DNA from 2 places in the Isoptericola sp. b408 genome. Region 2 is predicted to be linked to the other one. Evidence: predicted binding sites of a transcription regulator. Region 2 holds the regulator's gene; the other holds the start of a gene.
What was found. Region 2 encodes HspR, which represses chaperone genes until heat shock. Its sites were predicted from a motif close to AAGTTGAGTCNNNNNGACTCAACTT; they were not measured.

Region 1: the regulator HspR is predicted to act here: its motif matches at 11,692-11,716, upstream of clpB (ATP-dependent chaperone ClpB).

Annotation. Positions count from the first base shown of each region.
Region 1 covers NZ_JAUQYQ010000001.1:602,901-618,348, forward strand. Annotated here, with positions in the region: gene mnhG (monovalent cation/H(+) antiporter subunit G) at 1-67, shown strand, start outside; gene Q6347_RS02725 (HAD family hydrolase) at 86-730, opposite strand; gene Q6347_RS02730 (sugar phosphate isomerase/epimerase) at 845-1,705, shown strand; gene Q6347_RS02735 (TetR/AcrR family transcriptional regulator) at 1,713-2,318, opposite strand; gene Q6347_RS02740 (hypothetical protein) at 2,511-3,521, shown strand; gene Q6347_RS02745 (pirin family protein) at 4,255-5,301, shown strand; tRNA gene Q6347_RS02750 (tRNA-Gly) at 5,375-5,445, opposite strand; gene dcd (dCTP deaminase) at 5,583-6,158, shown strand; gene Q6347_RS02760 (hypothetical protein) at 6,260-7,387, shown strand; gene Q6347_RS02765 (methylated-DNA--[protein]-cysteine S-methyltransferase) at 7,397-7,909, opposite strand; gene Q6347_RS02770 (AlkA N-terminal domain-containing protein) at 7,906-9,405, opposite strand; gene Q6347_RS02775 (alpha/beta hydrolase) at 9,483-10,457, opposite strand; gene Q6347_RS02780 (hypothetical protein) at 10,484-11,575, opposite strand; gene clpB (ATP-dependent chaperone ClpB) at 11,766-14,366, shown strand; gene Q6347_RS02790 (C40 family peptidase) at 14,449-15,448, opposite strand, start outside.
Region 2 covers NZ_JAUQYQ010000004.1:38,429-53,876, forward strand. Annotated here, with positions in the region: gene Q6347_RS11715 (universal stress protein) at 1-180, shown strand, start outside; partial or broken gene Q6347_RS11720 (GNAT family N-acetyltransferase) at 272-667, opposite strand; gene Q6347_RS11725 (1-acyl-sn-glycerol-3-phosphate acyltransferase) at 705-1,280, opposite strand; gene Q6347_RS11730 (O-methyltransferase) at 1,344-2,015, shown strand; gene Q6347_RS11735 (cold-shock protein) at 2,098-3,066, shown strand; gene Q6347_RS11740 (acyl-CoA desaturase) at 3,113-4,183, opposite strand; gene Q6347_RS11745 (septum formation family protein) at 4,360-5,649, shown strand; gene Q6347_RS11750 (MFS transporter) at 5,751-6,911, shown strand; gene dnaK (molecular chaperone DnaK) at 7,081-8,970, shown strand; gene grpE (nucleotide exchange factor GrpE) at 8,967-9,623, shown strand; gene Q6347_RS11765 (DnaJ C-terminal domain-containing protein) at 9,744-10,751, shown strand; gene Q6347_RS11770 (heat shock protein transcriptional repressor HspR) at 10,790-11,248, shown strand; gene Q6347_RS11775 (DUF1540 domain-containing protein) at 11,420-11,728, shown strand; gene Q6347_RS11780 (hypothetical protein) at 11,801-12,562, opposite strand; gene Q6347_RS11785 (sigma-70 family RNA polymerase sigma factor) at 12,742-15,448, shown strand, end outside.

The sequences.
Region 1 (15,448 bases), on a different contig from region 2:
CGAGGACGCGCTGGTGCCGAACGAGATGGAGCACGACGCGGCCGCAGCGCCTCCGGACCGGGACTGACCGGAGCCGGCGACGGCGTCAGCGGGTCAGCAGCCCGACCAGCTCCGCGAGCGAGTCGACGACGTCGACCCGTGCGGCCTCCGGTCGGGTCGCGTGCCAGTAGCCCCACGGTCCGCGACGGACCAGCACGGGCCGCATCCCGGCGTCGGCGGCGGGGAGCACGTCGTTGTCGAGGCGGTCGCCCACGTAGGCGATGTCCGAGGCCGCGTGCCCGGCCAGCTCGGCGACGCGGTCGAAGAAGGCCGGCGCGGGTTTCTCCACCCCCCACTCGTCGGAGGTGCGGATGGCGTCGACGGGCAGGTCCATGGCCTCGATCGCGGCCCGGGCCTGCGGAGGCTGGTTCCCGGCGACGACGACGGCGAGCCCGGCGTCGCGCAGCGCGGACAGCGCGGGACGGACGTCGTCGTACAGGTCGTCGGCGTCGAAGTTCTCGCGGAGTCCCGTGGGGTCCTCGGCGGCCCAGCGGGCCATCTCGGAGGGGAGGTCGAGGCCCGGCCGGACGAGCTCGAAGGCCTCGACGAGCGGCCGGTCCGCCGCGGCGCAGGCGCCCACGAGGCCCAGGAACGTGCCCCGCGGCACCTCGAGCCGGTCGGCCCACCGGGAGAAGATCCTGGTCTCGTCGATCAGGGTCTCCCCGACGTCGAACACCACCGCGCGCACCATGGCACCGAGGGTAGCCGCCCCCCGATCGGTGCGTCGGGACCGACCGCAGCGCCCCACGTCTTTCGGGGGTAACGTGTCCAGCGTTCTTGCAGGTGCCCGAGCTAGGGTGGCGACATGGCCGAGACGCCGATCTCCGTAACTCTCTCCACCGCGTCGGTGTACCCTCGGCGCGCGGCGTTCGCCTTCGAGGTGGCGGCCGAGATCGGGTACGACGGCGTCGAGGTGATGGTCTGGTCCGACCCGGCCACGCAGGACCCGCGCACGCTCGCGCGCCTGTCCGAGCGCACCGGGATGCCGATCCGGTCCATCCACGCCCCGACCCTGCTGATCAGCCAGCGCGTCTGGGGGCGTGACCCGGCGGCCAAGCTCGACCGCGCGGTCGACATGGCCGGCGAGCTCGGCGCCGACACCGTGGTGGTGCACCCGCCGTTCCGGTGGCAGTACAAGTACGCGCGCGGCTTCGAGGACCAGGTCCGCGAGCTCAACGCCAAGGGCCCGGTGACGGTCGCCGTGGAGAACATGTACCCGTGGCGGCCGCACTCCCGTCTCGACCGTGAGCTCAAGGCGTACCTGCCCGGCTGGGACCCCTCCGAGCACGACTACGACGCCGTCACGCTGGACCTGTCGCACGCCGCGGTCGCCCAGCAGGACGGCCTGGACCTCGTCCGGGAGTTCGGCGACCGGCTGCGGCACGTGCACCTGGCGGACGGCACGTCGAACATCCGTGACGAGCACCTGGTGCCGGGCCGGGGCGACATGCACTGTGACAAGGTGCTCACCGAGCTGGCCCACAACGGCTACCGCGGTGACGTCTGCCTGGAGATCGGGACGCGGAAGGCGAACGACGCCCACGAGCGGCACTCCGACCTGGCGGCGGCCCTGGAGTTCGCCCGCGCCTATCTCGCGCCGGTGCCCGTGCCGTACGTGACGCCGCCGCCGGAGCACCGCCACCGTCCTGCCGACGCCTGGTGGTGACGGGCGGTCAGGCCGCCATCTGAGGCCGGGCGCCGACGGCGCGCAGCACGAAGGTCTCGGTGGCGCGGATCGTGCGCTCGCGGGCTTCCTGGTCGGTCGGGATGAGCCGTCCCGACAGGCAGGCGTTGACGAGCTGCACCGTGGGCTCGATGTCCTGGGGCGGGAATGCGCCCGTCTCGACGCCGTCACGCAGGATGCGCTTGAGGATCGACTCGACGATCTCGGCGTGCTCGCGCAGCCGGGACTGGGTGCTGCGGGACAGCACCGTGCGCAGGTCCGGACCCGGCGCGAGGTGGAAGACGGTGGTCAGCTGCGCCTGCTGGCGGATGTAGGTGCGCAGCTGGGTGACGGGGTCGTCGACCTCCGCGAGGGCGCGTTCCAGGGTGTGGGCGTACTGCTCGGTCTCGTGGGTGATGAAGCCCAGGAGCAGGGCTTCCTTGTCCGCGAAGTGGTTGTACACGGCGGTCCGGCCCACGCCGGCGGCCTGGGCGATGTCGGCCAGCGTGATCGTGTCGAACCCCCGCTCTGCCATGAGCGTGGACAACGCCGCGAACAGCTTGTGCCGGGTCATCTGGCGGTGCTCGTGAAGACTCTTGCCGATGATCTTGGGCATGCTGACAGCATAGGGCCCGGTCGTCAGGTCAGTGCCCGGCACACGCGTCCCTGTGAGCGACACCACTCCGGGGCCGGCGTGTCCCGCGCGGCATCCCGGCATCCGGACGGTCTGCTCGTTCCCGAGCAGACGTAACACGGACGTCACCTTCGGGGCTCCCGCCGCGCCCCCGAGGGGAGTAGCGTCCGCGACATGTCGTACGTCCAGGCGCTCGTCCCCCCGGAGCACGTGTCGAACCACCTGCTCGTCCTGCCTGACGCGACCGAGGTCGCGACGGTGCGACGGCTGGCGGAGTCCTGGTTCTCCGACGCCCGGTGGCTGAAGGAACCCGAGGCGCGTTCGGGGCCGCAGCCGATGCGGGGCGCGCGATTCCGCGGGATGGCCGCGGCGGCGCCGGACCCGCGGGACGTCGGCCCGGGTGTGCTCGGGATCGGCGCCGAGCACGGTGTCGCCGGTCCCTTCACCGGGCCGGCCGAGGTCGCCGCGCAGCTCGGGATGACGGGGCCGGTGCGGGTGTTCGCCCTCGGCCGTGTCGACGGGACGTTCGACCGGCGTGGTCCGCGACCCGCCTCGCCGGACGACCGCGACGGTGTGGCCCGGGCCTTCGCGGCCGGGCTGCCGGAGGATGACGAGCTGCGTCTGGTCCAGTGGGGGGTCGCCGTGGCCCGGAAGCTCGGCGGGCTGCTCCTGGCCGACGGGCGTGAGCTCCTGCGCCCCGACCCGGCCGGCTCGGTCGACCTGCGTCTCTTCTCGGCGAACCCGATCGGCGCGGCCGACCTCCTGGCCCTGCTCCGGTCGGTTGTGGCCACGGCCGAGCACGAGGCGGAGACCCCGGAGCCCGACGGGTCCACGAGCCACCGGCTGGTCGCGCGCACGCCGTACGACGGGAGCATCGTGCTCGACGCGTGGCAGGTCGACCGCGTGCCGCGGGCGCTGGTCGACGTCGACGTGAACGACTACGGACCCTTCGCGGTCGAGGTCCGGTGGGTCCCGCAGGACCCGTACGAGCTGCGGCTGGAGCAGCCCTCGGGGGTGCACGTCATCGCCCGGAACCGGATGCGTGCGACGGTGGCGCGGCTGGCCCTGCTCATGCACGCCCGGTCCGGCGGAGTGCTGGTCGACGACGGCGCCTTCGTCGCGACGACGGCGGAGGTCGACCGACGGGTCGACGAGGAGCGGTCGCCGACACGCGCCTGGGTCTGACCAGCACGTTGTCCACAGGAGTGTGGACGCCCGCCGGCCGTGCTATCTTCCCCGGCCGCTTCCGGTGAACGCCGGGGGCCGGGAGGTGCTCGGACAGCCGCGACGAGCGGGAACGGCGTGTCTCCGTGCTGTTCATCCCCGGGATCCTGCGGTTCCTCGTACCGGTCGCGGGTGTCCGCCGCGTGTCGTCGGGCGCCCTGCGGCAGGGTGCCGCAGCCGGGCAGGGCCATCCCGTGAACGCGTGTCCACAGATTTTGTCCACAGCGCTGTGGACGGTGTGGGGATTCCGCGCCTCCGACTGTGGACGAACCTGTGGCTGAGAATTTCGTCCGCCGGGACCCTTGCAGGGGGCCCGAGGCGGGTCTAGAAACGGCGGTAGCAGTTCCGCCGGAGAGCACCTCCGGACCGCACGGTTGCGGGCCGGCTCGTCGACGGGACGACGGTCGACCGGAGAACGACGGGCCGATCCGCACCGAGTGCGGGCCGCGGGTGACGACGCGGGTGTCCGGGCGTGGCCGGAAGACCACCCACGTCCGGGTCTCGCTGTGGAGAAACGGGGTGGACGGGGCGACGACGCACCAGGCCCCGCCGCGCCGACAGTGGCCCGGGGCCGTGACGTCGACACGGCGCCCCGCCAGCGATCGCGCGGGGAACGTGGTTCCTGCCGAGGCCCCCGGCCGCCCCGGGGGCCTCGGCCATGTCACGGACTGCTGGCGCGCGTAGGCTCCGATCCATGAGCAACCTCGAGCTGCGACCGGCCGAGCGGGTGTGCGCCGTCGGTGACGCCCCCGACGACATCGAGCTCCTCACCTCCCGTGAGGTGCCACTCGGCGGACCCCGGGCGATGACCGTCCGGCGCACGATCCCGCAGCGCCGACGGTCCCTCATCGGGGCGTGGTGCTTCTGCGACCACTACGGGCCCGACGACGTCTCGTCCTCCGCCGGGATGCAGGTGCCGCCGCACCCGCACATCGGCCTGCAGACGGTGTCGTGGCTCTTCGCCGGGGAGATCCTGCACCGCGACTCGGTGGGCTCCGAGCAGCTCGTCCGTCCGGGCGAGCTGAACCTCATGACCGCAGGGCACGGGATCTCCCACTCGGAGGAGTCGACGCCGTCCACGCCGGACCGTCCCCGCCCGCCGACGCTGCACGGCGTCCAGCTGTGGACGGTGCTGCCCTCGTCCGACGCCGGCACGGCCCCGCGGTTCGACCACCACGCCGACCTGCCGGTGGCGGACGTCGACGGGGTGCGCGTCCAGGTCTTCCTCGGCTCGCTCCGTGTCGCGGGCGACCTGCTGGCCTCGCCGGCCCGGACCTACTCCCCGCTCGTGGGGGCCCAGCTCGACCTCCCGGCCGGGAGCCGGCTCGAGCTGGACGTCGACCCCGGCTTCGAGCACGGGCTGCTGGTCGACGCCGGGGAGGCGACGCTCGAGGGGACCGTGGTGCCGCCGTCCGAGCTCGCCTACGCCGCCCCCGGCCGCGACCGGCTCGTCGTCACCGCCGGTGCGGAGCCCGTGCGGGCGATCCTTCTCGGGGGTGCGCCCTTCACCGAGGACGTCGTCATGTGGTGGAACTTCGTGGGCCGCAGCCACGAGGACGTCGTCGCGGCACGGGCCGACTGGTCGGCGCAGCTCACGGACCTCGCCGACGGGTCCACGGGGTACGTCGAGGGGGCGGAAGGACGCCGCTTCGGTCGGGTGGACGGCTACGACGGCGGACCCCTGCGCGCCCCCGCACTGCCCGACGTGCGGCTGAAGCCGCGCACGCAGCCGCCGCGCTGACGGCAGCCCCCCTGGCCGCCCGAACGCGACGAGGCCCCGCACCGGAACCGGTGCGGGGCCTCGTCGATCAGCGAGCGGGTGACGGGAATCGAACCCGCGCTGTCAGCTTGGGAAGCTGAAGTTCTACCATTGAACTACACCCGCGCGGCGCACCGACGTCGATGCGCGCACGGCGATCATACCCAACAACCGCTGGTGACCCGAATCGGCCCCTGAGCGCGTGCCGGACCACGCCGCGGACCTCCTGACGCAGGGCCGCGTGGCGGACTACCGTGGGCCTCGTGCTGCTCTCCGACCGCGACATCCGGGCCGAGCTGGACGGCGGACGCGTCGCTCTGGACCCGTACGACCCGGCGATGGTCCAGCCGTCGAGCATCGACGTGCGCCTGGACCGGTTCTTCCGGCTGTTCGACAACCACCGCTACCCGTTCATCGACCCCTCGCAGGAGCAGCCGGAGCTGACCCGTCTCGTCGAGGTGGAGTCCGGCGAGCCGCTGGTGCTGCACCCGGGGGAGTTCGTCCTCGGGTCCACCTACGAGACGGTGACGCTGCCGGACGACGTCGCCGCCCGGCTGGAGGGCAAGTCCTCGCTCGGTCGTCTCGGGCTGCTGACGCACTCCACCGCCGGGTTCATCGACCCGGGGTTCTCCGGGCACGTCACGCTCGAGCTCAGCAACGTGGCCACCCTGCCGATCACGCTCTGGCCCGGGATGAAGATCGGACAGCTTTGCTTCTTCCGGCTCTCCTCCGCGGCCGAGCACCCGTACGGCTCGGCCCGGTACGGCTCGCGCTACCAGGGCCAGCGCGGCCCGACGGCGAGCCGGTCCTGGCAGTCCTTCCACCGCACCGACGTATGAACGGGCCCTTCAACGGCGGCGACCGTCGTCGGTACGCTCGGACCCGCCGCGCCGGCGACCTCCGTCGGCCGGACTCCCGGACCCGGAAGGAACGTCACCCGATGGCCCAGACCTCGTCCCCGCCCCTGCCACCGCTCCCGCGTGCCTCCACGCAGGGGCACCAGGCCCGGCACCTGCTCGCCGTGCCCGACGACGTGGCCGTCGACGAGGTCGAGGTGCTCGCCCTGTCCCGGTTCAGCGGCACCCGCTGGGACGTCGTCCCGGCGGACCTGCCCGGCGCCGACCTGCCCGCCGGCCGGATCGCCGGCCCCGGCGAGCCCGGTGTGCTCCGTCTGACGCGGCACAGCCACGTCCACGGCCCCTACGCGCCGTCCGGCGACGGGTTCGAGCCGGGGCTGCCCGCCCGCTCCGCCCTCGTCTTCGACGTCGTCTGCCCGCGCGAGCGCTGGGACGACGCGCCCTACCCCGGTGGCGGCGACCGCGACGGCCTCGCCCGGGCGTTCCCGGCGGGTCTGCCCACCCGCGAGGAGGACCGGGTCGTGCAGTGGCTCATCGCGGCGGCCCGCCGCCTCGGCGGTGCGGTCCGTCTGGACGTGGCCGGTCTCTGGGACCCGGCCGAGGCCCAGCGCCGCGGCGCCGGGTCCGGCGTCGTGCTGACCCCGGACCCGGGTGCGGCGGTCGACCTCACGGTGTGGTCCGACGTGTGGCTCGACCCCCAGGCCGCCCACCGGGTGCTGCAGGAGGTCCATCCCCGCGTCGTCCTGGCCACCCAGGGCGCCGACTACCAGGGGCCGCCGCAGGGCATCGCCGACAAGCCGCTGTACCCGGGCGAGAAGATGGACCCGGACCTGCGCCGTGAGGTGCACGCGCGGGCGGACGACTTCGACATCGCCGCGCTGCAGGCGCCCGTCGTCCTGGACGGCTACGGGCTGACGATCGACCTCGGCCACGACGGCTGGGTCACGGTGGAGGTCAGCGGCGACGAGGTGCTGCCGCTGCTGGTCAAGGAGCTGCCGTGGGCTGCCGCCGGGGCGATCTGCTACCGCGTCGTGTGGGACCCGCCGGACCAGTTCGAGGCCCAGATGGAGTTCCCGCAGGCCGGTCTGGTGGTCGCCCGCAAGCGGGCGGCCGACCTGGTGGCCAAGGTCGCCGCCGCGATCCACGCGGCCGTCGGCGGCGAGATCGCCGACGAGTCGGAGTTCCTCCTCGCGCCGGAGGACCTGGGCTGACGGCTCCGGTCAGCCGGCCGCGGAGCGCTCGCGGGCCAGCAGCGACTCCTTGACCGCCGGTCCGTACCGGAAGCCGCCCGTCGTGCCGTCGCTGCGCAGCACCCGGTGGCACGGGACGAACAGGGCCGCCGCGTTGTGCGCGCACGCCCCGGCCGCCGCCCGGACGGCGGCCGGGCGCCCGGCCCGGTCCGCGTACTCGGCGTAGGTGACCGGGGCGCCGGGCGACACCTGGCGCAGCACCTGCCAGGCGTGCTCGCGGAACGGGCCGGACCGCTGGACGACGGCGACCCGGCCGACGGCGTCGAGGTCGCCCGCGTAGTACGCGGCGACGGCCGCGGCCGGTCCGGAGACCGCCTCGTGCCCCGGGTCGACCTCGGTCACGGCGGTGGGGCGCAGGGCCGGGTGGACGAGTCCGACGAGCACGTCGACGTCGTCGGTCCAGCCCGAGGCCAGGACGGTGCCGTCGTCGGCGACGAGCGTGAACGCTCCGTCGGGGGTGTCGAGCGTGGTGGCGGCGATCATGGGGTGTTCCTTCCAGAGCGGGGTGCGGCGGCCTGCCACACGTGCCGGGCGGCGTACGAGCGCCACGGGGCCCAGCGGTCGGCCCGGGCGGCGAGGGAGGCGTCGTCGGGGAGCCCCAGGGCGCGGGCCCCGGCCCGCAGGGCAGCATCCCCGTCCAGCCAGACGTCGGGGTCGCCCAGGACCCGCAGGGCCACGTAGCCCGACGTCCACGGGCCGATCCCGTGCCGGGCCTCAAGGACGGCGCGCAGGTCGGCGGCGTCGGCGCCCACGTCGACGGTGAGGGTGCCGTCGGCCAGGGCGCGGGCCGTGTCGACGACGGTGCGGCGCTGCCGGGCGGGCAGCGCCAGGTGCGTCCCGTCGTCGTCGGCCACCTGGGCGGCGGTCGGGAAGAGGCGGTCCAAGCCGTCGATCGTGGACGGGTACGGCGTGCCGGCGGCCGACGTGAGCCGGTCCAGGTGCGTGCGGGCGGCGGCCACGGAGATCTGCTGTCCCACGCAGGCGCGGACGACGATCTCGTGGGCGTCCACGGCCCCCGGCACCCGGGTCCCGGGGCGGGCGGCGACCGACGGGGCGAGGACGGGGTCGTCGGCCAGCGCGGTGTCGACGGCGACCGGGTCGGCGTCGAGGTCCAGCAGCCGGCGCAGCCGGGCCACGGCGGTGGCGACGTCCTGCCACGAGGAGAGCTCCAGGTGGGCGGCGACCCGGCCGGGTCCGACGGTGGGCCCGGCGGTGACCGCGACGGCACCCGGGCCGTGCGGCAGGTGCAGGGTGCGGGCGTAGCGCACGGTGGGGCCGTCGAGCGAGGCGGTCTCGACGCCCGCGACGGCGCGGGCCGCCAGGTAGGCGACCGTGCCCGCGGCGTCGAACGGCTCGCGCACCGGCAGGGTGAGGTCCAGGTGGACCCGGTCCCCGGCCGTCGCGGTGCCGACGGGTGCCGGACGCCGTCGCCGCAGGTCCGTGGGCGTGGTGGCGAACACGGCGCGCACGGTGTCGTTGAGCTGGCGGATGCTGCCGAACCCGGCGGCGAAGGCGACGTCCGCCACGGGCAGGTCCGTGCCCGTCAGCAGGGTGCGCGCCGTCTGGGCGCGCTGGGCGCGAGCCAGGGTGAGGGGGCCCGCGCCGAGCTCGGTGCGCAGCACCCGGTGCAGGTGGCGGGGGCTGTAGCCCAGGCGTGCGGCGAGCCCGGCCACGCCCTCGCGGTCCACGACGCCGTCGGCCACGAGTCGCATCGCGCGGCCCGCGGCGTCCCGGCGCACGTCCCAGGCGGGGGTGCCGGGGGTGGCCTCGGGCAGGCACCGCTTGCAGGCGCGGAAGCCGGCGTCGTGCGCGGCCGCGCTGGTCAGGTAGAACGTGACGTTCTCGGGCTTGGGCGTGCGGGCGGGGCAGGACGGCCGGCAGTAGATGCCGGTGGTGCGCACGGCGGTGACGAACTGGCCGTCGAACCGTGCGTCGCGCGCGGCGATGGCGCGGTAGCGCTCGGCCCGTTCGTCGGTCATGGCGTCATCGTCACCCGGCGGGCGGCACGATGGCTAGCGGGAATCGGACACGACGGTGAGCGCCCGGGCGGCGCGGCTCAGACGGCGGCGCGGATCCAGTCGACGACGACCTGCAGGTACTCCTCGCGCGCGGGGGAGGGCGAGAGCGCGAGGTCGTGCATCCCACCGCGGATCGTGACGAGGCTGACGTCGTCCCCCAGCCGGGGGGCGATCTTGCGCATGTGGCCGACGTCGAGCACCGTGTCGCTGCTCAGGTGCTCGGTGCGGGTCGTGCGGTCCGAGGTCAGCACGAGCACCGGGATCTCCAGGTCCAGCCCGCGCGCCAGACGTCGCTGCGACCGACGGACGGAGCGGAACCAGGCGGCCCGCACCGGGAACGGCTCGAGCGGCTTCCACGCGGGGTCGAAGTCCCACTCCCCCTCGTGCGTGCGGTGCAGGGCGCGGGGGTAGGCGTCGTCGAGATGGCCGAGCACGGCCCGGGGCGCCAGCGGGGCGACCGCCTCGGCGACGGCGGCGGAGACCCACCGCACGGGAGCAGGGGCGTGGTGCTCGAACCACGGGCTGTTGAGCACCAGCGCGTCGGCGCGTCCCGGGCGGGCCGACGCCCACAGCGGCACGACGAGGCCGCCGGTGGAGTGGGCCATGACCACGAGGCGTTCGTGCCCGGCCGCGCGGACGGCGTCGGCGGCCGCGTCGAGATCCACGGCGTGGACCGCGAGGTCCGGTTCCTGGTTCGGGTCCCGGCCGGCGGCGGCGTGGGCGTCCCAGGATCGTCCGTGGCCGCGCAGGTCGACGGCGTAGGCCGCGAACCCGGCCGCCGCCAGTGCCCTGGCCACGTGGGGGTGGAAGAAGTAGTCCGCCAGGCCGTGCACGACCAGCACGGCGACCCGTGCCGGGGCGCCCTGCGGGGCCACGGACGGCGTGTGGCGGACCAGGGTGGCCGTCGCGTCGTCGGGCAGGTGCAGTGTCCGGGCCTCGAACCCGTCGCCCAGCAGGTCCGGGTGCCAGTCGGTGCCGGGCGTGGGGGCCGTGCCGTCCTCGAGCTGCGTCATGGCCCGAGGCTAGCGGCCACGGAGGGTCAGCGCGGAGCGGCGGGCGGGGTGCCGTCCGGGTCCTGCGGAGGCTGCTGGGGGCCCGCCGGGGGCTGCTGCGGACCTGCCGGCGGCTGCTGCGCAGGTCCCTGGTACGGCGGGGGGTAGGGCTGCGGTGCGGTCTGCTGCGGTGGCACGACGGGCGGTGCCGGCTGCTGCGGCTGACCGTACCCGGGCGGGACGCCGCCGGCGGCGTAGGGCGCCGGGCCGCTCCCGGGTGCCCCCGCGGCGGGTGGACCCGGCCGACGGTTGTTGCGCACGACGAGGGCGACCACCACACCCAGGACCGCCAGGCCGAGCACCAGGCCGACGATCCACCAGGGGAAGCCCGCGTCGTCCTGCTGGGCCGCGTCGGCGACGTCGTCACCGGTGCCGGTGGTGCCCTCGTCGGCGTCCTCGGTGGGCTCGTCGGTGGCACCCTCCTCCGGGGCTGCCGCGCCGTCGCCCACCGCGGAGCCGCGGGCGTAGACCTCGGTGACCTGGCCGAACGTAGGGGTCCACACGACGGTGGTCCCCTCGACCTCGCCCGTGGTCTCGGTGACCTCGCCGGGGAAGGTCACGGCGATGCGCATGTCGAAGCTGTCGAGGAGGCCTTCGGGCAGGTCGCCGGTGTCCCCCATGTCCGCGGCGTCCTCGCTGAGGTCGAAGACGCCGTCCACGACGAACTCGTCGCCCTCGCGGGTGACGGAGAGCTCGTCCTCCGCGCCGCCGGCCATCTCGGAGATCGGCTGGTCGGTGAACGTGACCTCCACGCCGGTGTACTCGCCGTCCGAGTACGGCTGCTCGGTGGACCCCTCGGGCATGCCCTCGGTGAACGAGTCGCCCCCCTCGTTGGACATGTCCCACAGCTCCTGGGGGTCCATGCCCATCGACTCGGCGAGCTCGTCGGAGAAACCCATGATCACGGTGCCGGACGCGGTGTCGTCCTCGTGCAGGGTCATGTCCCAGTCGACCTTCATGCAGCCGCCCAGGGCGAGCAGGCCGACGGTCGCGAGCGCCGCGACGGAGGCGCGCCGCAGCGGGTGCCGGCGACGGGGGCGGTCCGTGGCGGGCGCGTGGACGGGCGTGATGGTCCTCACCGTTCCAGCATCGCCGACCGGGCGGGGACCGGCACCCCGGCCCCGGGTCGCCCGGCAGGATTCACCCGCGGTGCCGGGCGACGTCCCATCAGCGCCGACCCTCGCGTGGCGACGCAAAGTTGAGCGGAATAGACTCAACTCTGCGGAGGTTGACCTCAGCAGTCATCACGACCCCGGACCCGGAGGATCCATGGACACCAAGTTCACGACGATGTCGCAGCAGGCGATCGGCGACGCCGTGCAGTCGGCATCGGCGGCCGGCAACCCGCAGCTCGGGCCGGCCCACCTCCTGTCGGCGCTGCTCCAGCAGACCGGCGGGGTGGCGGTCGGTCTGCTCGAGGCGGTCGGTGCCAACCCCCAGCAGATCGGGCAGAAGACCCGCGCGGCCCTCGTCGCGCTGCCCACCGCCAGCGGTGAGGGCGTGGCCCAGCCCTCGCCGTCCCGCGCCATGCAGACCGTGCTGAGCACCGCGGCCCAGGAGGCCGAGGCGCTCGGCGACGAGTACGTCTCCACCGAGCACCTGCTCATCGCGGTCGCCGCCGGCCGCTCGGCCGCCGCCCAGGCCCTCACCGACGCCGGCGCCACCGCGGACGCGCTGCGAGCTGCCCTGCCCGCCGTCCGCGGCTCCGGGAAGGTCACCAGCCCCAACCCCGAGGGCACCTACAAGGCCCTGGAGCAGTACGGCACCGACCTGACCCAGCAGGCCCGGGACGGCCGGCTCGACCCGGTCATCGGCCGGGACGCCGAGATCCGCCGGGTCGTGCAGGTGCTGTCCCGCCGCACCAAGAACAACCCCGTGCTCATCGGCGAGCCCGGTGTCGGCAAGACGGCCGTCGTCGAGGGGCTGGCCCAGCGCGTGGTCGCCGGGGACGTGCCCACCTCCCTGCAGGGCAAGCGGCTCGTCGCCCTCGACCTGGCCGGCATGGTCGCCGGGGCCAAGTACCGCGGCGAGTTCGAGGAGCGGCTCAAGGCCGTCCTGGAGGAGATCACCGCCTCCGACGGCGAGGTCATCACCTTCATCGACGAGCTGCACACCGTGGTCGGCGCGGGCGCCGGCGGCGAGGGCGCCATGGACGCCGGCAACATGCTCAAGCCGATGCTCGCCCGCGGCGAGCTGCGCATGGTCGGCGCCACCACGCTCGACGAGTACCGCGAGAACATCGAGAAGGACCCCGCCCTGGAGCGGCGGTTCCAGCAGGTGTTCGTCGGCGAGCCCTCCGTGGAGGACACGGTGGCGATCCTGCGCGGCCTCAAGGAGCGCTACGAGGCCCACCACAAGGTCACCATCGCCGACTCCGCGCTGGTCGCCGCCGCGGCGCTGTCCGACCGGTACATCTCCGGGCGCCAGCTCCCGGACAAGGCGATCGACCTGGTCGACGAGGCCGCCTCCCGGCTGCGCATGGAGATGGACTCCTCCCCGGTGGAGATCGACGAGCTGCAGCGCGCCGTCACCCGGCTGGAGATGGAGGAGGTCGTCCTCAAGGACTCCGACGACACGGCCTCCCGGGACCGGCTGGAGAAGCTGCGCGCCGACCTGGCCGACCGCCGCGAGGAGCTCGCCGCCCTCACCGCGCGCTGGGAGGCCGAGAAGGCCGGCCACAACCGGGTGGGCGACCTGCGCGCCCGCATCGACGAGCTGCGCACCGAGGCCGACCGCCTGCAGCGCCAGGGCGACCTCGAGTCCGCCGCGCGCCTGCTCTACGGGGAGATCCCGCAGGTCGAGCGCGAGCTCGTCGAGGCCGAGCAGGCCGAGGCCTCCGAGGAGGCGGCCGAGGAGGCGGCGCACGAGACGCCGATGATCGCCGACAAGGTCGGGGCGGACGAGGTCGCCGAGGTCGTCTCGGCCTGGACCGGCATCCCCGCCGGCCGCATGCTCCAGGGGGAGACCGAGAAGCTCCTGCACATGGAGGACGTGCTCGGCGAGCGGCTCATCGGGCAGCAGGCGGCGGTGCGCTCCGTGTCCGACGCCGTGCGGCGCTCGCGGGCCGGGGTGGCGGACCCCGACCGGCCCACGGGGTCCTTCCTGTTCCTCGGGCCGACCGGTGTCGGCAAGACCGAGCTCGCCAAGTCCCTGGCCGAGTTCCTCTTCGACGACGAGCGCGCCATGGTGCGCATCGACATGTCCGAGTACTCCGAGAAGCACTCGGTGGCGCGGCTGGTCGGCGCACCCCCCGGGTACGTCGGCTACGAGGAGGGCGGGCAGCTCACCGAGGCCGTGCGCCGTCGGCCCTACTCCGTGGTGCTGCTCGACGAGGTGGAGAAGGCCCACCCCGAGGTCTTCGACATCCTGCTGCAGGTGCTCGACGACGGTCGCCTCACCGACGGCCAGGGCCGCACCGTCGACTTCCGCAACACCATCCTGGTGCTGACCTCGAACCTCGGCTCGCAGTTCCTCGTCGACCCGGTGATGGACCAGGAGGCCAAGCGCGAGAGCGTCATGACGGCGGTGCGCACGGCCTTCAAGCCCGAGTTCCTCAACCGGCTGGACGACGTGGTCCTCTTCGACGCGCTGTCCCTCGACGAGCTGGGACGGATCGTCGAGCTGCAGGTCGCGGCGCTCGCCCAGCGGCTGGCCGACCGGCGCATCACGCTCGACGTGACGCCGTCCGCTCGCCGGTGGCTGGCGGTCGAGGGGTACGACCCCGCCTACGGCGCCCGCCCGCTGCGGCGGCTCGTCCAGCGCGAGATCGGCGACCGGCTGGCCCGCCGGCTGCTGTCCGGCGAGACGGCCGACGGGGACACCGTCGTCGTCGACCGGGTCGAGGGTGCCGAGGGGCTCTCGCTGGCCTGATCGTCGCCGGGACGACGACGGCCCCGCCCTCCGTGCGGAAGGCGGGGCCGTCGGGCGCTCGCGGCGCCCGGACCGGTGCCGGTCAGATGCGGATGAACCGCGGGCTGCTCTGCCAGATCTGGCGCTTCACCACGCCGACGCCCGGACGGGCCGACTCGATGATCCGGCCGTTGCCGGCGTAGATCCCGATGTGCCCCGGCGAGTAGACCAGGTCGCCCTGCCGGGCGTTGCTGCGCGAGACGCGCGTGCCGAGAGAGGCCTGGGCCGACGACGAGCGCGGCAGGGTCTTGCCGATCGCCTTCTTGTACACGTAGGACGTGAACCCCGAGCAGTCGAACCCGGTGGCGGGCGACGTGCCGCCCCACGAGTACCGGTGCCCGATGTAGTTGTGGGCGACCCGGACGACCTTCTGGCCGCGGGTCATCTTCGGCTTGACGTGGACCTTCCGGTACTTGGTCGACTTCTTGAGTCCCTCGGCCCGGGCCGGCACCCCGACGACGCGGATCCTGTTCTTGCCCAGGTCGTACTTGCCGAGCCCCGGCCGGAACCGGACGACCCCGTACTTGTTGGTCTTCTTCACGGCGACCTTGTCGCCGGAGATGAACAGGCGCACGCGGCCCTGGACGGGCTCGCCCCACTTGCGCAGCTTCACCGTGTACTTCGGGCGGGTGTGCCACTTGCCCTTCGTGGCCGTGTGACGGCTCTTGGAGACGTACATGTTGGTCGTCGCCTTGGGCTTGATCCACACCCTGCGGTGCTTCGTCACCTGCTCCAACCCGGTGGAGGCGGCCGGCGCGACGACGACGCGGATGCCGTTGCGGCCGACGTCGTAGTGGGAGAACCCGGGGCGGAAGTGGATCGTGCCGTCCCCGTCGAGGCTCTTGACCGCGACCTTGGTGCCCTGGACGTAGAGCCGGACCCGGCCGGCGAACGCCTCGCCGTCCGCGGTCGCGCGGACCGTGTAGCGGGGGCGGGTGTGGCCCTGTCCCTTGCGGCCGGTGCTGCGGGACTTCGACACCGAGACGTCGGGCGTCGTGCTCACGACGACGGGCTCCTCGGTGGCGGTGCCGGTGTCCTCGGCG
Region 2 (15,448 bases):
ACGGAGGTCGTCACCGGGGTGCCGATCGACGTCCTGCAGCAGCGGCTCAACCGGCACGACCTCGCCGTCGTCGGCGGACGCAAGCACTCGCCGATGGTCGGCCGGGTGCTGGGGTCGATGCCCGACCGGCTGGTGCGGCACGCACCCTGCCCGGTCCTGATCGCCCACGAGCCCGCGTAGGACCCGTGGGACACGTCCCGTCCGGCCGTCTTCCCCCGACGGCCGGGCGGGACGCTGCTGTGTGCAGGCCCGGTCGACCAGCGCCGACGTCTCAGTCGTGCAGGATCCGCTGGAACAGGACGTGGTCCTGCCAGGCGCCCGCGATCTGCAGGTAGCGCGGGGCGTAGCCGATCTTCTCGAAGCCGGTCCGGGCGAGCACGCCCTGCGAGTCGTGTTTGTGCGGCAGCGTCGCGGCCTGCAGACGGTGCAGACCGACGGCGTCCCGTGCATGGGTGACGAGCGCCTCGACGGCGGCGGTCATCACGCCGTGTCCCGTGACGGCGCCGGCGAGCCAGTAGCCGAGGTGGGCGTTGCGGAACGGGCCGGCCACGACATCGCTCAGCGTGACCCGGCCGACGACCTCGCTGTCGCGCGCCAGGACGCACGGGACGGTGCGGCCGGCGCGGTGCGCGGCGAGCTCGTCCGGGACGGTCCGCGCGTGGTGCTCGGGGGTGAAGTACGACTCCGGCCGCTCCGGTTCCCGGTCAGTTGTTCTCGGAGCGCAGGCGCGGTTCGGTGCGTAGCTCGGGCCGCACGCCCGCCTTGTCGGCGTAGAAGGCGCGGATCCGGTCCATGTCCATCGTGACCTCGCCGGTCAGCTCCATGGTCGGGCCCAGACCCGTGGTCATCGTGGTCCGGTCGACGTACCCCAGGGTGATGGGCAGGTCCGCCTCGCGGGCGATCCGGTAGAACCCCGACTTCCAGCCGTTGCCCGAGCGGGTGCCCTCGGGTGTCACCACGAGGTGGAAGGTCTCCCCGGCCGCGACCCGGTCGACGATGTCGTCGACGACGCGCGACGGGTCCCGGCGGTCCACCGGGATGCCGCCCAGGGCGCGCATGATCGGTCCCCGCCACCCCGTGAACAAGGTGTGCTTGCCCAACCAGCGCACGTCGATCCCCAGCCGCCAGGCGATGGCGAGCATGAGGACGAAGTCCCAGTTGGAGGTGTGCGGGGCGCCGATGAGGATGCCGGTCCGGTCGGGGGCCGGTTCGGTCTTCAGCCGCCACTGGCTGATCCGCCAGTACAGACGCGCGATGCCGCGACGGAGCGAAGTGAGCACGCGACGATCCTACGGCGTGCCACGACCGCCCGTGCGGACGGGTTCGGTGCCATCATCGGCGGTATGGCGAGCGCGGAGCAGAGCTGGTCCGAGGTCGACGCCTACCTGGCCGGCGAGCTCGTGGAGGAGGACGCGGCGCTCGTCGCCGCGCGGGACCGCGGGCGGGAGCGCGGTCTGCCCCCGATCGAGGTCACGGCGACCCAGGGGGCGTTCCTCGCGCTGCTCGCACAGGTCTCCGGTGCCCGGCGGGTGCTGGAGATCGGCACGCTCGCCGGCTACTCCACCATCTGGCTCGCCCGCGCGGTGGGGGGAGCGGGGCACGTGACGACGGTGGAGCTCGACCCGCGGCACGCCGAGGTCGCGCGGGAGAACGTGGACCGCGCCGGCGTCGGCCCGCTGGTACGTATCGAGGTGGGGCGCGCGCTGGACGTCGTGGCACGCCTCGCCGACCGCGGTGCGGAGCCGTACGACCTCGTGTTCGTCGACGCCGACAAGGCGAACATGCCCGCCTACCTCGAGCTGGCGCTGCGCGTGACGCGGCCCGGCAGCGTCATCGTGGGGGACAACGTGGTCCGCCGGGGAGCCGTCGTCGACCCGGAGGACGACGACCCGGACGTCGTCGGGGTGCGGGAGTTCCTGCACGCCCTGGGGAGCGACCCGCGGCTGACCGCGACCGCGCTCCAGACGGTCGGGGCCAAGGGGTGGGACGGGTTCGCGATCGCGCGCGTGACCTGAGCGGTGTGAGGTTCCGGACAGGCCCCGGGGGCGACGGGGGCGGCCGGGCGCACCTGTCAGGGGTGCTGTGGGGGGACACTGGATGACAGCACCGTCCACCACCAACGAGGAGCTCTTCGTGCACCAGGGAACCGTCCGATGGTTCGACGCCGACCGAGGGTTCGGTTTCATCGACCGAGGGAACGACGCCGACGACCTGTTCGTGCATGCGTCCGAGATCGTCGGCGGTGGCACGGGACCGAAACAGCTCCGCGAGGGGCAGTCCGTCGAGTTCGAGGTGGGCGAGGGTGACCGGGGCCCGCAGGCGCGCCGGGTCCGTGTCACGGGCGACCAGCCTGCCGATGCGCCGCTGGGCGTGCTCGGCACGGTCAGCTGGTACGAGCCGACCAAGGGCTACGGCTTCGTCACGCCTGACGGCGGTCGTGCCGAGATCTTCGTCCACAGCTCGGCCATCGTCACCGGCGGCGTCATCACGGAGGGGCAGCGCGTGGCGTTCCTCGTCGTCGAGGGGGAGAAGGGGCCGCAGGCGGACCACCTGCTCCCGCTCGCGGCGGAGGCCGCGAAGCCGGCCTCGGACGGTGCCGACGGCACCGTGTCCTTCTTCGACGAGGCCAAGGGCTTCGGGTTCATCGCTCCGGACGCGGGCGGCGAGGACGTCTTCGTCCACGTCAAGGCGCTCGGCCGGGGGACGTCCGAGCTCGCCGAGGGCGCGCGGGTGACGTTCGACGTCGTCGACGGCGACCGGGGGCCGAACGCCCGCAACGTCCAGGTCGTGCGGGGCGCGGGGAGCGGGCGTGACGTGGCGGGCCGCGGACGACCGGGCCGTCCGCCCGCATCCCGCGGGCCGGTGCGGGGAGGCGAAGGGACCGTCGCACGGTACGACGCGGACCGCGGCTTCGGGTTCATCGCGCCCGACGACGGCGGCGAGGACCTGTTCGTGCACGTGTCGGTGGTGCGGGGCGCCGAGATGCTGGAGGAGGGCGACCGGGTCCGGTTCACGGTGCGCCAGAGCGACCGGGGACCGCAGGCCGACCGCGTCGAGATCGTGTGAGCGCGGCGGCAGGTCCGAGCACCGCCGCCGCCCTCGCCCCGACTCCTCAGCGCCCGCGCAGCTGGTGGAACATCGGGCAGTCGAACGGGTCGCGGGCCTGGAGGCCCACCCGGTTCAGGTAGCGCACGACGATGCCGTAGGAGGCCACCAGGCTCGTCTCCGTGTACGGGATGCCCAGGTGCGCACAGTGCTCGCGGACGATCTCCCGGGCCCGGGCCAGGTGGGGGCGCGGCATGGAGGGAAACAGGTGGTGCTCGATCTGGAAGTTCAGGCCGCCCATGAGGATGTTCATCCACCAGCCGCCGCGGATGTTGCGCGAGGTCAGCACCTGCTTGGACAGGAAGTCCAGCTTGCTGTCCGCGGGGATCAGCGCCATGCCCTTGTGGTTCGGGGCGAACGAGGCGCCCATGTAGACGCCGAACACGGCCATCTGCACACCGAGGAACGCGAAGGCCAGCCCGACGGGCAGGAACACGAACAGCACCGCGAGGTACAGGCTCAGGCGCAGGCCGATCACGACGAGCTCGTTGATACGGGCGCGCAGGGTGTCCGGCCTCCCGGTGAAGAGGGACCGGATCGAGGTGACGTGCAGGTTCACGCCCTCGAGGGTGAGGAGCGGGAAGAACAACCAGCCCTGGTAGCGGTTGATCAGCGCCAGGAAGCCCTTCTGCTCGCGGGCCTGCTCCTCGGTGAACGCGATGGTGTCCATCGCGATGTCCGGGTCCTTGCCGACCTTGTTCGGGTTGGCGTGGTGGCGCGTGTGCTTGGACATCCACCAGGAGTAGCTGATGCCGGCCACCCCGTTGGCGAGGATGCGCCCGACGCGGTCGTTGACCGGTCCGGAGGCGAACACCTGCTTGTGCGCCGCCTCGTGCGCGACGAACGAGAACTGGGTCAGGACCAGGCCCAGCGCACCGGCCATGAGGAGCTGGAACCAGGAGTCGCCCAGGAGGACGGAACCCGTGACGATCCCGCCCAGCGCGGCGGTGAGCACGCCGAGGGTCCACAGGTAGTAGCGGGGTGTCCTGCGCAGCAGACCGGCGTCCCGGACGGTGCGGGACAGGGCGGCGTAGGTGCTGGTGACAGGGTTGTCGGCGCGCAGTGCGGCGGAGGTCATGGACGTCCTCGTCGTCGGGGGTGTCGACTTCTCAGCCGCGGTCGTGAGGTGATGCCTGTGATGTGAATGGCTTCACACTAGGGGGTCGGCCGTACCGGGGGAGCAGACGACTCGTGAACGAACGGTGCACGTCCGTCCCGTATCAGCGTCGGTGCGCTGTCGCTCTTCTCCGGTAGATGGTGCTCGACGGCCCGCCGGGCCGTCCGTCGATCGCGTCGGAGCGGATCATGTCCGAGGTCGAGGGCTCGCCGAGGAGCCCGCTGTCGCTCGTGCGCGACGCGGTCACCGTTCACGCGGTGCCGCAGGTCAGGTCGCGAGCACGCGAGCTGCACGGCGGCTTCGTCGATCTGTGCGACCGCCGCTGGCTCCCGATGCACGGGCTGGCCTGGGCCGTCACGGCGGTCGTCCTGGTCCTCCTGCTCCGAGCGACCCACGTCGTCCCGGTAGACCCGTGGGTCTCGGTGGTGGCGTTCGGCAGTGCGGCCACGGCGGTCGTGCTCTTCTTCGTCAACCGCGCGACGGGGCACCACGGCGTGCGCCCCGGATCGATGGCCGCGCTGTCGGCCCTCTGGTTCATCTTGTGGATGGTCTACGGCGTCGCGGCGCTCGTGGGGTCGGGAACGTCCTTCGCCCGGGCGGGAGAGCTCGTCTTCTGGATGACCTGGGACGCCTTCCCGCTCGACGTGCCGGCCACGCTCGGGTGGGAGCAGCCCGTCACGGGTTACGAGTTCGACGTGGGCCTCGCGCTGGTGATCGTGCGGGCGTTCGTGATCTTCGGCGTGCTGCGGTTCCTGCTGAGCATCGTCGAGCACGACGTCGACAAGAAGCAGCACGGCCCCGCGCCGGCGCACACCTCGTCGAACGGGGGTGCATCGACGGGAGCAGGTCCGTCCGGTGCGGCCGAGGAGCCGGTCCCGCGCCGCCGGACCCCGTGGTGGGTCTGGCCCGCCGTCGTCGCGCTGGCGGTCGCCTTCGGCGGGGGAGCGGTGTTCGGCGACACCGTGGAGACCAAGGACCGGGGTGCGCTCCGGGCCGGAGACTGCCTCGACCTGACCGAGCCCGAGGCCCCGGAGGCAGCTTTGGGGCAGGTGGGTGTGCTCGACTGCGACGAACCGCACACGGGTGAGGTGGTCGAGACGGGGGCCTGGCCCGTGCTGGTGCTGGACGACGCTCCCCGGGATCCCGTCGAGTACCCCGGTGAGTCGGAGCTGGCCAGACGCGCCACCGCGTCGTGCCGCCAGCAGGACCTGTCGGTCGAGGGCGGGTATCGCGTGGACGTCGTCGCGGTGTACCCCACCGCCGCCGCGTGGTACCAGTTCGACGACCGGGCGTTGGCCTGTCTCGCCTACGTGACGTCGGGCTACGCCGGGTCGGCCGAGGGTTCTCAGGAGTGGGCCCCGGTCCCGGTCACGGGGTCGCTGGCGGATGACACCGTGGCTGTGGTCGATACCCCGACGGACGGATGACAGGTCTGTGCGCGACCTGTTCCCCTTGTGAGGAGCAGCCACGGCTGGTGGGCTGGAACCGGGCCGCGTGCGAGAGACCGGCTCGCGGCCGGGAGGCACGCATGACTGTCGGACCGTGGCACGTCGGACTGGCCGGGATGTCGATCATCGGGGTCTCCTTCGGGTTCGCCCGTTACGGCTACGGACTGTTCGTCCCGGTGTTCGAGGACGAGTTCGGCCTGTCGACCGAGACGCTCGGACTCGTCTCGGGTGGTAGCTACGCGAGCTACCTGCTGGCACTGCTGGCGGGCGGCGTGCTCGCCGCCCGCTTCGGCCCGCGGCTGCCCGTGGTCCTGGCCGGGGCGTGCGCGACCGTCGGGATGACGCTCATCGCCCTGGCCCCGCACGCCGGTGTGATGGCGACGGGTGCACTGCTCGCCAGCACCAGTCCGGGGTGGGCGTGGGCGCCCCTGTCGGACGCCGTCTCCCAGCTGGTCCGTCCGCGGAGCCGAGACCGGGTCCTGTCCGTCGTGAGCACCGGAACCGCCGTCGGGCTGGCCGTGGCGGGACCTGTCGCGCTGGTCGCCGGTGGGTCCTGGCGTCTCGCGTGGATCGTCTTCGCGGCCCTCGCCCTCGGAAGCATGCTGTGGAACGCGCGGCTGCTGCCCACCCAGCCCTACCGGCGGACGGCCACCCGACGTCGGGCCGGTGGGCCGGGCTGGCGGTGGTTCGTCAACGGTGACTCGTGGCCGCTCCTCGCGGTGGCGCTCCTGTTCGGGGTGTCGAGCGCGTTCTACTGGACGTACGCCGCCGATCTGGCCCTGGACCGGGGCCTGCCCGAGTCCACGCGGTCGGTGCTGTGGGCGTGCGTCGGCGTCGTCGGGGTGGTCGGCCTCGTCACGGGCGACCTGGTGAGGCGGTTCGGCCTGCGGCGGATCCTGTTGCTCGCACTGGCTCTGCTGGCCGGTGCCATCGGGCTGCTCGGGCTGTTCCCGGGAACCTGGTCGGGGGTCGTGGCCTCCGGTGCGCTCTACGGGCCGGGCTTCATGATGATGTCGGCGCTGCTCGCCGTGTGGAGCGGGCACGTCTTTCCCGAGCGACCCTCCGCCGGCTTCAGTGCGACGCTCCTCGCGTTGGCGGTCGGTTCGATCATCGGCCCCGCGGCGCTGGGACTTCTCGCGGGGTCGACGGACATGGCCGTGCAGTTCCTGGTGGCCGCCGCCGTCACGGTGGTGGGCATGGCCTGCGCCGTCCCGGCGACCAGGCGGACTGCGTCGATGTGAGGCGCTTCACCGTCGGCGAACATGTCCTCCGACCTGTGGGAATATCGCCGCTCCGTGCAAGGTTGAGTGAGGCAGACTCAACTTCGTCCCTCTCGACTGGACAGCCGCCGGGCGGCGTCTTACGTTGAGTGCAGACGACTCAACCCCCGCACGAACAAGGAGTGCCAACATGTCCCGAGCTGTCGGAATCGACCTCGGCACCACCAACTCGGTGGTCGCCGTCCTGGAGGGTGGCGAGCCCACCGTCATCGCCAACGCCGAGGGCGCCCGCACGACCCCGTCGGTCGTCGCGTTCTCCAAGACCGGCGAGGTCCTCGTCGGCGAGGTCGCCAAGCGCCAGGCCGTCACCAACGTCGACCGGACCATCTCCTCGGTCAAGCGCCACATGGGCACCGACTGGTCCACCGAGATCGACGACAAGAAGTACACCGCGCAGGAGATCAGCGCCCGCATCCTGGGCAAGCTGAAGCGCGACGCCGAGGAGTACCTGGGCGAGCCCGTCACCGACGCGGTCGTCACCGTCCCGGCGTACTTCAACGACGCCGAGCGTCAGGCCACCAAGGACGCCGGTCAGATCGCCGGCCTGAACGTCCAGCGCATCGTCAACGAGCCGACCGCCGCCGCGCTGGCCTACGGCCTCGACAAGTCCAAGCAGGACGAGCTCATCCTGGTCTTCGACCTCGGTGGCGGCACCTTCGACGTCTCCCTGCTCGAGGTCGGCAAGGACGACGACGACTTCTCCACCATCCAGGTCCGCGCCACCTCCGGTGACAACCGCCTCGGCGGCGACGACTGGGACCAGCGCATCGTCGAGCACCTCATCAAGCAGGTGAAGAACACCGAGGGCGTCGACCTGTCCAAGGACAAGATCGCCCTGCAGCGCCTGCGCGAGGCGGCCGAGCAGGCCAAGAAGGAGCTCTCCTCCGCGACGAGCACCAACATCTCGATGCAGTACCTGTCGATGAGCGAGAACGGCCCCGTCCACCTGGACGAGAAGCTGACCCGCGCGCAGTTCCAGCAGATGACGCAGGACCTGGTCGACCGCACCAAGGAGCCGTTCCACGCCGTCATCCGCGACGCCGGCATCTCCGTCTCGGAGATCGACCACGTCGTGATGGTCGGCGGTTCGACCCGGATGCCGGCCGTCGCCGACGTCGTGCGCGACCTGACCGGCGGCAAGGACCCGAACAAGGGTGTCAACCCGGACGAGGTCGTCGCCGTCGGCGCCGCGCTGCAGGCCGGTGTCATCGGCGGTGAGCGCAAGGACGTGCTGCTCATCGACGTCACCCCGCTCTCCCTCGGTATCGAGACCAAGGGCGGCGTGATGACCAAGCTCATCGAGCGCAACACGGCCATCCCGACCAAGCGCAGCGAGATCTTCTCCACCGCCGAGGACAACCAGCCCTCCGTGGCGATCCAGGTCTTCCAGGGCGAGCGCGAGTTCACCCGGGACAACAAGCCGCTGGGCACCTTCGAGCTCACCGGCATCGCCCCGGCCCCGCGCGGCGTCCCGCAGATCGAGGTCACCTTCGACATCGACGCCAACGGCATCGTGCACGTGTCCGCCAAGGACCGCGGCACCGGGACCGAGCAGTCGATGAAGATCACCGGTGGCTCCGCGCTGCCGCAGGAGGACATCGACCGCATGGTCAAGGACGCCGAGGAGCACGCCGAGGAGGACAAGAAGCGTCGCGAGGAGGCCGAGACCCGCAACCAGGCGGAGTCCTTCGCCTACTCGATGGAGAAGCAGATCGCGGACAACCGCGACAAGCTTCCCGCCGACGTCGTCTCCGAGGTCGAGGGCGACATCGCCGCGGTGAAGACCGCCCTGGAGGGCGAGGACGCCGAGGCGATCAAGTCCGCCTACGAGAAGCTCGGTGCCTCCTCGCAGAAGATCGGCGAGGCGCTCTACTCGGCCGAGCAGGCCGCGGGTGCGGACGCCGGCACCGCCGGCACCACGGCGGGCGACGCGCCGTCGTCGGAGTCCGAGAGCTCCGACGAGGACGTCGTCGACGCCGAGATCGTGGACGACGAGGACGAGAAGAAGGACTCCCAGTGACGTCCGACGAGACGCAGGGCACCCCCGAGCCGCCGGAGAACGGCGGCTCGGGGGACTCCCCCTTCCACTTCACGGACAAGCGCAAGGTCGACCCCACCACCGGCGAGAAGCGCGAGACGCCCGAGGGCGCCCCCGAGACCGACGAGGCCGCGGCGTCGTCCGGCGAGGGCGACCCCCTGGAGGCGCTCGACTTCGAGCCGGTCGGCGAGGCCGCCGAGGACTCCGAGCTGCTGCAGGCCAAGGCCCAGGCGGCCGAGAACCTCGACGCGCTCCAGCGGGAGCGCGCGAGCTTCACCAACTACCGCAACCGGGCGCTGCGTGACCAGGAGGCCGCGCGGACCCAGGGCACGCAGGACGTGCTCGCGGCGCTGCTGCCCGTGCTCGACGACATCGAGCGGGCCAAGTCGCACGGCGAGCTGTCCGGCCCGATGGCGGCGATCGCGGAGAAGCTCGACGCCTCGCTCGGCAAGTTCGGCATCGAGCGGTTCGGTGCCGTGGGCGAGGAGTTCGACCCGACCGTGCACGAGGCGCTCATGCACAACACGGACGCCGAGGCGACCGCCACCACGGTGAACCTGGTGGTCGAGCCCGGTTACCGCATCGGTGACAAGGTGGTCCGCGCCGCCCGCGTGGGCGTCGTCGGACCGGAGTAGCCGCACGACGCCGGCTTCGTTCGGCAGTTCGTGCCTCGTTCGGCAGCCTGAGCTGCCGAACGAGGCACGAACTGCCGAACAGCGGCCGCGGCTCGTGCACGTGCAGCAGAAAGGAACGTCGTGACCGGCCAGGACTGGATCGAGAAGGACTTCTACGCCGCGCTCGGCGTTCCCAAGGACGCCGACGAGGCGGCCCTGAAGAAGGCGTACCGCAAGCTGGCGCGCCAGTACCACCCGGACCAGAACCCGGGTGACGCCGCCGCCGAGGCGCGGTTCAAGGAGATCGGCGAGGCCTACGCGGTGCTCTCCGACCCCGAGCAGCGGAAGCAGTACGACGCGCTGCGCTCCATGGCCGGCGGCGGCGCCCGGTTCGCCGGAGCGCCCGGTGCGGGTGGCGGCCAGGCCGGGTTCGAGGACATCTTCAGCACCATGTTCGGCGGCGGTGCCGGCCGGGCGGGCGGCCCCGGAGGCCCCCGGGTCCAGTACCAGCAGACCGGCGGCGGCTTCGAGGACATCCTCGGATCGATGTTCGGCGGGGGCGCGGGCGGACGCCCGGCCGGGTTCGGCGGGCCCCAGCGCCAGAAGGGCGCCGACGTCGAGACGCGGGCCACGCTGCCCTTCCGCGCGGCGGTCGAGGGCACGACGGTCGAGCTGACCGTCGACGGCCGGAAGATGACCGCGCGGATCCCCGCCGGGGTCCACGACGGCCAGAAGATCCGGCTGCGCGGCAAGGGCCGGCCCGGCATGAACGGTGGCCCGGACGGGGACCTGCTCATCAAGGTGCACGTCGAGTCCCACCCCGTGTACGCGATGGACGGCGCGAACCTGCGCATGACGCTGCCGGTGACCTTCGCCGAGGCGGCGCTCGGCACGACCGTCGAGGTGCCCACGCTGTCGGGCGAGACGGTGCGTCTCAAGGTCGCCGCGGGCACGCCGTCGGGCCGCGTGCTGCGGGTCAAGGGTCGTGGCGTGGCGACGGCGAAGCGCACCGGCGACCTGCTGGTGACGATCCAGGTCGTCGTGCCGCAGAAGCTCAGCAGGTCGGCGAAGCAGGCGCTGGAGGAGTTCGCGGCACAGGTGGACACCGGCGACGTGCGCGCGGAGCTCGGCGCCCAGGCCGCCCAGTAGTCACGCACCGGTAACCTCAGGGCGCGAGGGAGGTCGAGATGGTCACCGACGACGCACCGGTGCTGACGGTCTCGCAGGCCGCGCAGCTGTCCGGCATGCACCCGCAGACGCTGCGCCAGTACGACCGGCTCGGTCTGGTCGTGCCCCGGCGCGCCCGCGGGCGCGGGCGCCGCTACTCCCGGCGCGACGTCGCCCGGTTGCTCGAGGTGCAGCGCCTCGCCCAGGAGGAGGGCATCAACCTCGCCGGGATCAAGCGCATCCTCGACCTCGAGCACCAGGTCGGCCAGCTCGAGCGACGGCTCTCCGAGCTGGCGGGGCTCATCGCCGCGCGGGACGAGGCGGAGGGTCGCGTCTTCGCCGCCGGCACGGGTGGTGACGTCGTCGCGGTGCCGCTGGGCCGCCGCGTGCGACGCTCGGAGCTGCGGCTCGACATCGACCCGCGGCGGGAGCGGGGCGGTGCACTGGTCCTGTGGCGTCCCTCGCGCGACCGCGGGTGAGGCGACGGCGCCGACCGCGGAATTTGGAAATGCCGTCCTTTCGCAATTCACGAATCGCTCGGTAAGCCTCCCCTGATCTTTCGAGGTCGCCTTTGGTTTCTCGGCAGGAATGTCGAGACGCGCCTATCATCGAAATGGTTCGGCGATGATCCAGCGACCCGAGGAGCGGCCATGACCACGCTGATGGAGATGCCCGAGGTCACCGAGTGTTCGGTGGAGGGCTGCAGCTACAACCACGACCACGACTGCCACGCGGGTGCCGTCACGATCGCCGGGGTCCCCGGTGACGCCGCGTGCGCCACGTTCATCCCGCTCGGCACCAAGGGCGGGCTCGACAAGGTCGTCGCGCACGTCGGCGCCTGCCAGCGCATCGACTGCGTCCACAACAAGGACCTCGAGTGCGGCGCCTCGGCGATCCGCGTCGGGTCCGGTCCGCAGGACGACCACCACGCCGACTGCCTCACCTTCACCGAGGCCTGAGCACGCCGCGCAGCACGACCAGGGCCCCGGACGGGAGATCCGTCCGGGGCCCTCGTGTCGCGGTGCGGGCCGTCAGCGCCGCAGGTGCTCGAGCAGGTCGAGCGCCGCCTCGTGGTCACGGGGCAGCCGCTCCATCCACACCCGGACCGGCCGACGCATCGTCTCGGAGACCCCGAGGATCTGGGCGTTCCGCTCGATGATGCGACGCACGCCCTGGGACAGGCGCGGGATGTCCGCCGACCGCTCGCACAGGACGGCGAAGACGCCGTCGCTGAGGGACGCCATCGGGTGCCCGCCGCCGAACACCTGGTCCAGGGTCCGCCCCACCGACGCGGCGCGTGCCATGCGTTGCCAGGGGTCCAGCGCCTCGACGGCCACGTCCACCACGACCAGGCAGTGGGACTCGGTCGCCTCGACGCCGTCACGTTCCGCCCGTCCGTAGGTCTCGCGCAGCCGCTCGCCCAGGTAGTCCCCCGTCGGCAGGCCGGTCGCGGGATCACGGACACCGCTCAGGGCGGGCCGGCGCTCCCGTCCCAGCGCCCAGCCCAGGGCCGATCCGCGGACCGCGTCGACGTCGACCGGGGAGCCCACCGTCCGGAACAGGCAGGCGACGTCCTCCAGCGTCTCGTCCAGGGAGATGCCGGCGGCGCTGCGGGCGTTGCCCAGCCGGTGCGCGGGGGCCTCGGGCGAGCGCCCCTCGATGATGGCCTCGACGACCGCGTCCACGGCCGGGTGGTACCAGTCGCCCGGGCGCAGCCAGACCTCGGTCAGGCTCGTGGTGCGCCAGCGTTCGCGCGTGGCGACGGCGACGGTGTCGCCGGGCGGCAGGCTCATGCTGATGTGACTCTCATGGCCCCCCACTATGACGCAGAAACCCGCGACGTGTGCGGGTGAAACCGGCCCGGATCAGCCCGCTCGGCCGGGCGGCGACGTGCACGGGGTACGGATAGAGTGTGAGCGTCCCGTGTCGACGCGGGTGCAGAGGCCGACAACCGGGCGAGAAGCGGACGAGTGTGACCGACGTCTACGTGGGATCGGACGGATCAGCTCCCAGCGACGGCGAGCTGATCCTTGAGGTGCGCGGAGGCAGCCTCGAGGCCTACGGCGCCCTCTACGCACGGCACAGCGGCGCCGCCCGGGTCCTGGCGCGCCAGTACGTGCGGTGCGACGGCGACGCCGACGACGTGGTCTCCGACGCCTTCCAGCGGGTCCTCGGCGTGCTGCAGCAGGGCAACGGACCGGACACCCACTTCCGCGCGTACCTGTTCACCGTCGTGCGCCGTCTCGCCGCCGACCTCGCCCACGGCGCGCGCCGCACCCGGCCCACCGACGACGACGGGACCTTCGAGGACGCGATGGGTCCCTCCTCGTCCCCCGAGGACCCCGCGCTGGCCGGGTTCGAGAGCTCCGTGGTCGCCCGTGCCTACGACGGCCTCCCCGAGCGCTGGCAGGCCGTGCTCTGGTACACGGAGGTCGAGGAGCTCTCACCCGCCCAGGTGGCGCCCATCCTCGGGCTGACGCCGAACGGGGTCTCGGCCCTGGCCTACCGCGCCCGGGAGGGGCTGCGGGTCGGCTACCTGCAGCAGCACCTCTGCGGCGACCCCGCCGACTCCTGCCGGGCGGTGAACCCCCTGCTCGGTGGTTACGTGCGCGGCGGGCTCGCCCGCCGTGAGGTCGCCAAGGTCGACCGTCATCTCGAGGTGTGCCAGGACTGCCGGACCCTCGTGCTCGAGCTCGGCGACGTCGCCCACGGCATGCGCGCCGTCGTCGCGCCCCTCGTCGTCGGCCTCGCCGGGACCGCGATCCTCGGTGCGCTCCCGCTGGGCACCGCGACGATCGGCGCGGGCGCGGCGGCGGGTGCCGGCGTGGGAGCCGGTGCCGCGGGTGCGGGGGCGACGGCCGGGACCGTGGGGACCGGGGCGACGGCCGGGAGCGCGGGCGCCACGGCCGCCGGGGCCTCGACCGTCGCCGGGACCTCCACGGCCGCCGGTGCGGGTGGGGCCGCGGCCGCCGGCGGGGCCGCGGCCGCCGGCGGCGCCGGAGCGGCCGGCGCCGGAGCAGCCGGTACCGGTGCCGCGGGGGCCGGCGCCGGAGCGGCCGGTGCGGCCACCGCGGGCACGGCCACCGGGGCGGCCGCCGGCGGATCGGCCGTCGGCGGAGCGGCGGCCGCCGCCGGCGCCACGGCAGGAGCTGGTGCCGCCGGCGCCGCGGGAGTGTCCGGGGCGGCTGTCGTCGCCTCGACCGGCGCCGTGGCCGCGGCCACGGTCGGGGTCGTCTCCGTGCTCGGGGTGATCAGCGACGCCGACGCCGCGCAGGAGGTCCCGGACGGCGCCCCGGTGGCGGTCGAGGCGTCCCCGTGGCCGTCGGCGGACGCCGAGGGGCAGGCCGACCCGTCTCCCGGCCCGGACCCGCAGGAGGACCCCACCGACCCGGCGAACCTGCCGTGGCTCGCGGACGACCCCGGCATCCCGGTGCCGGCCGCGGTCAGCGTGCAGGTGCCCGACGCCGACGCCGAGCTCCGGCCCCGTGCGACCGACTACCTCACCGTCCAGGTCTCCAACCCCGGAGGGCTCCCGGCCGTGGACGCCCACGTGCGGCTCACGTTGCCGGCGGGCATGCAGCACGCTCCGTCCTCGGCCATCCAGGGTGCCGGCGGCACCGTGCCGCGTCCGCTGACGGTCGAGACCCTGCCGTGCACCGCGACCGCGGAGCCGCAGCGGGTGCTGTGCCGGCTCGGCACGATCGACGCCGACGAGCAGACCACGGTGCGGGTGCCCGTCGTCGTGCGGGACGGCGGGTCCTACGACGTGATGGCGGAGGTCTGGGCGGAGGGCCTGGAGGTCCGCCGGCTGGCTCTGCCGCCGACCCGCGTGGGCTCGTTCGGCCCCGAGCTGACGACGCGGGCCGCCGACGCCGAGCTCGCCGCCAACCCGGGTCTGGGCACGGTCCCGTTCTCGGTGCGCAACACCGGCGACCAGCCCACCGGCGACGGGTGGGCCGTCCGCCTCCGGGTGCCGGCCGGGCTGGTGCCGCACTCCGTCACCGGCGGGCTGGACTGCGAGCCCTCGGCCGGCGGCGCCGGGGTCTGGTTCTGCTCGGGTGCCGTGCTGCAGCCGGGGGAGGCCGTGGACGCGGCCGTGAGCGTCGTCGTCGACGGCAGCACCGAGGCCGGTGCGTACACCGTCGACGTGGAGCCCGTCGCCGCCGACGACGGTCCGACGATCGCCGCCGCGTCCTCGGTGGGCGTGCCGGAGGGCTGGGCCGGGGTGCTCGCCGGGGTCGGCGGGGTGCAGGCCTCCTGCCGTGCCACCGGCGGCGTCGGCGTGGCCGACGCCGTGGTCTCCGGCACCTACACCAACACCACCGGCTGGACGGTGACGGTCGCGCTCGCCGCCGCCGGGTCGACCGCGACGGAGCGCCCGGTGCTGGTCCCGGGGGCGCGGGCCACGCTGACCGTGCCCGACGGGCTGCGGGTACCGGCGGGCAGGGCGACCTGGACGGTGTCGACCGTCGTCGCCGGGGAGACGTACAGCCGCGTCGTGGCCTCGGGCGCCCACGGCGCGGCCGAGTGCTACGACCCCCGGTGGGAGGTCGAGACCACCGCCGAGGCCGTCAACGTCGAGGGGCGGGTGAGCGTCCGGGGCACCATCGTCAACCGCGGTGACGAGCCGATGCAGGCCGGGATGTCGGCACTCGGTCGGGAGGCCGACCGGGTGCGGC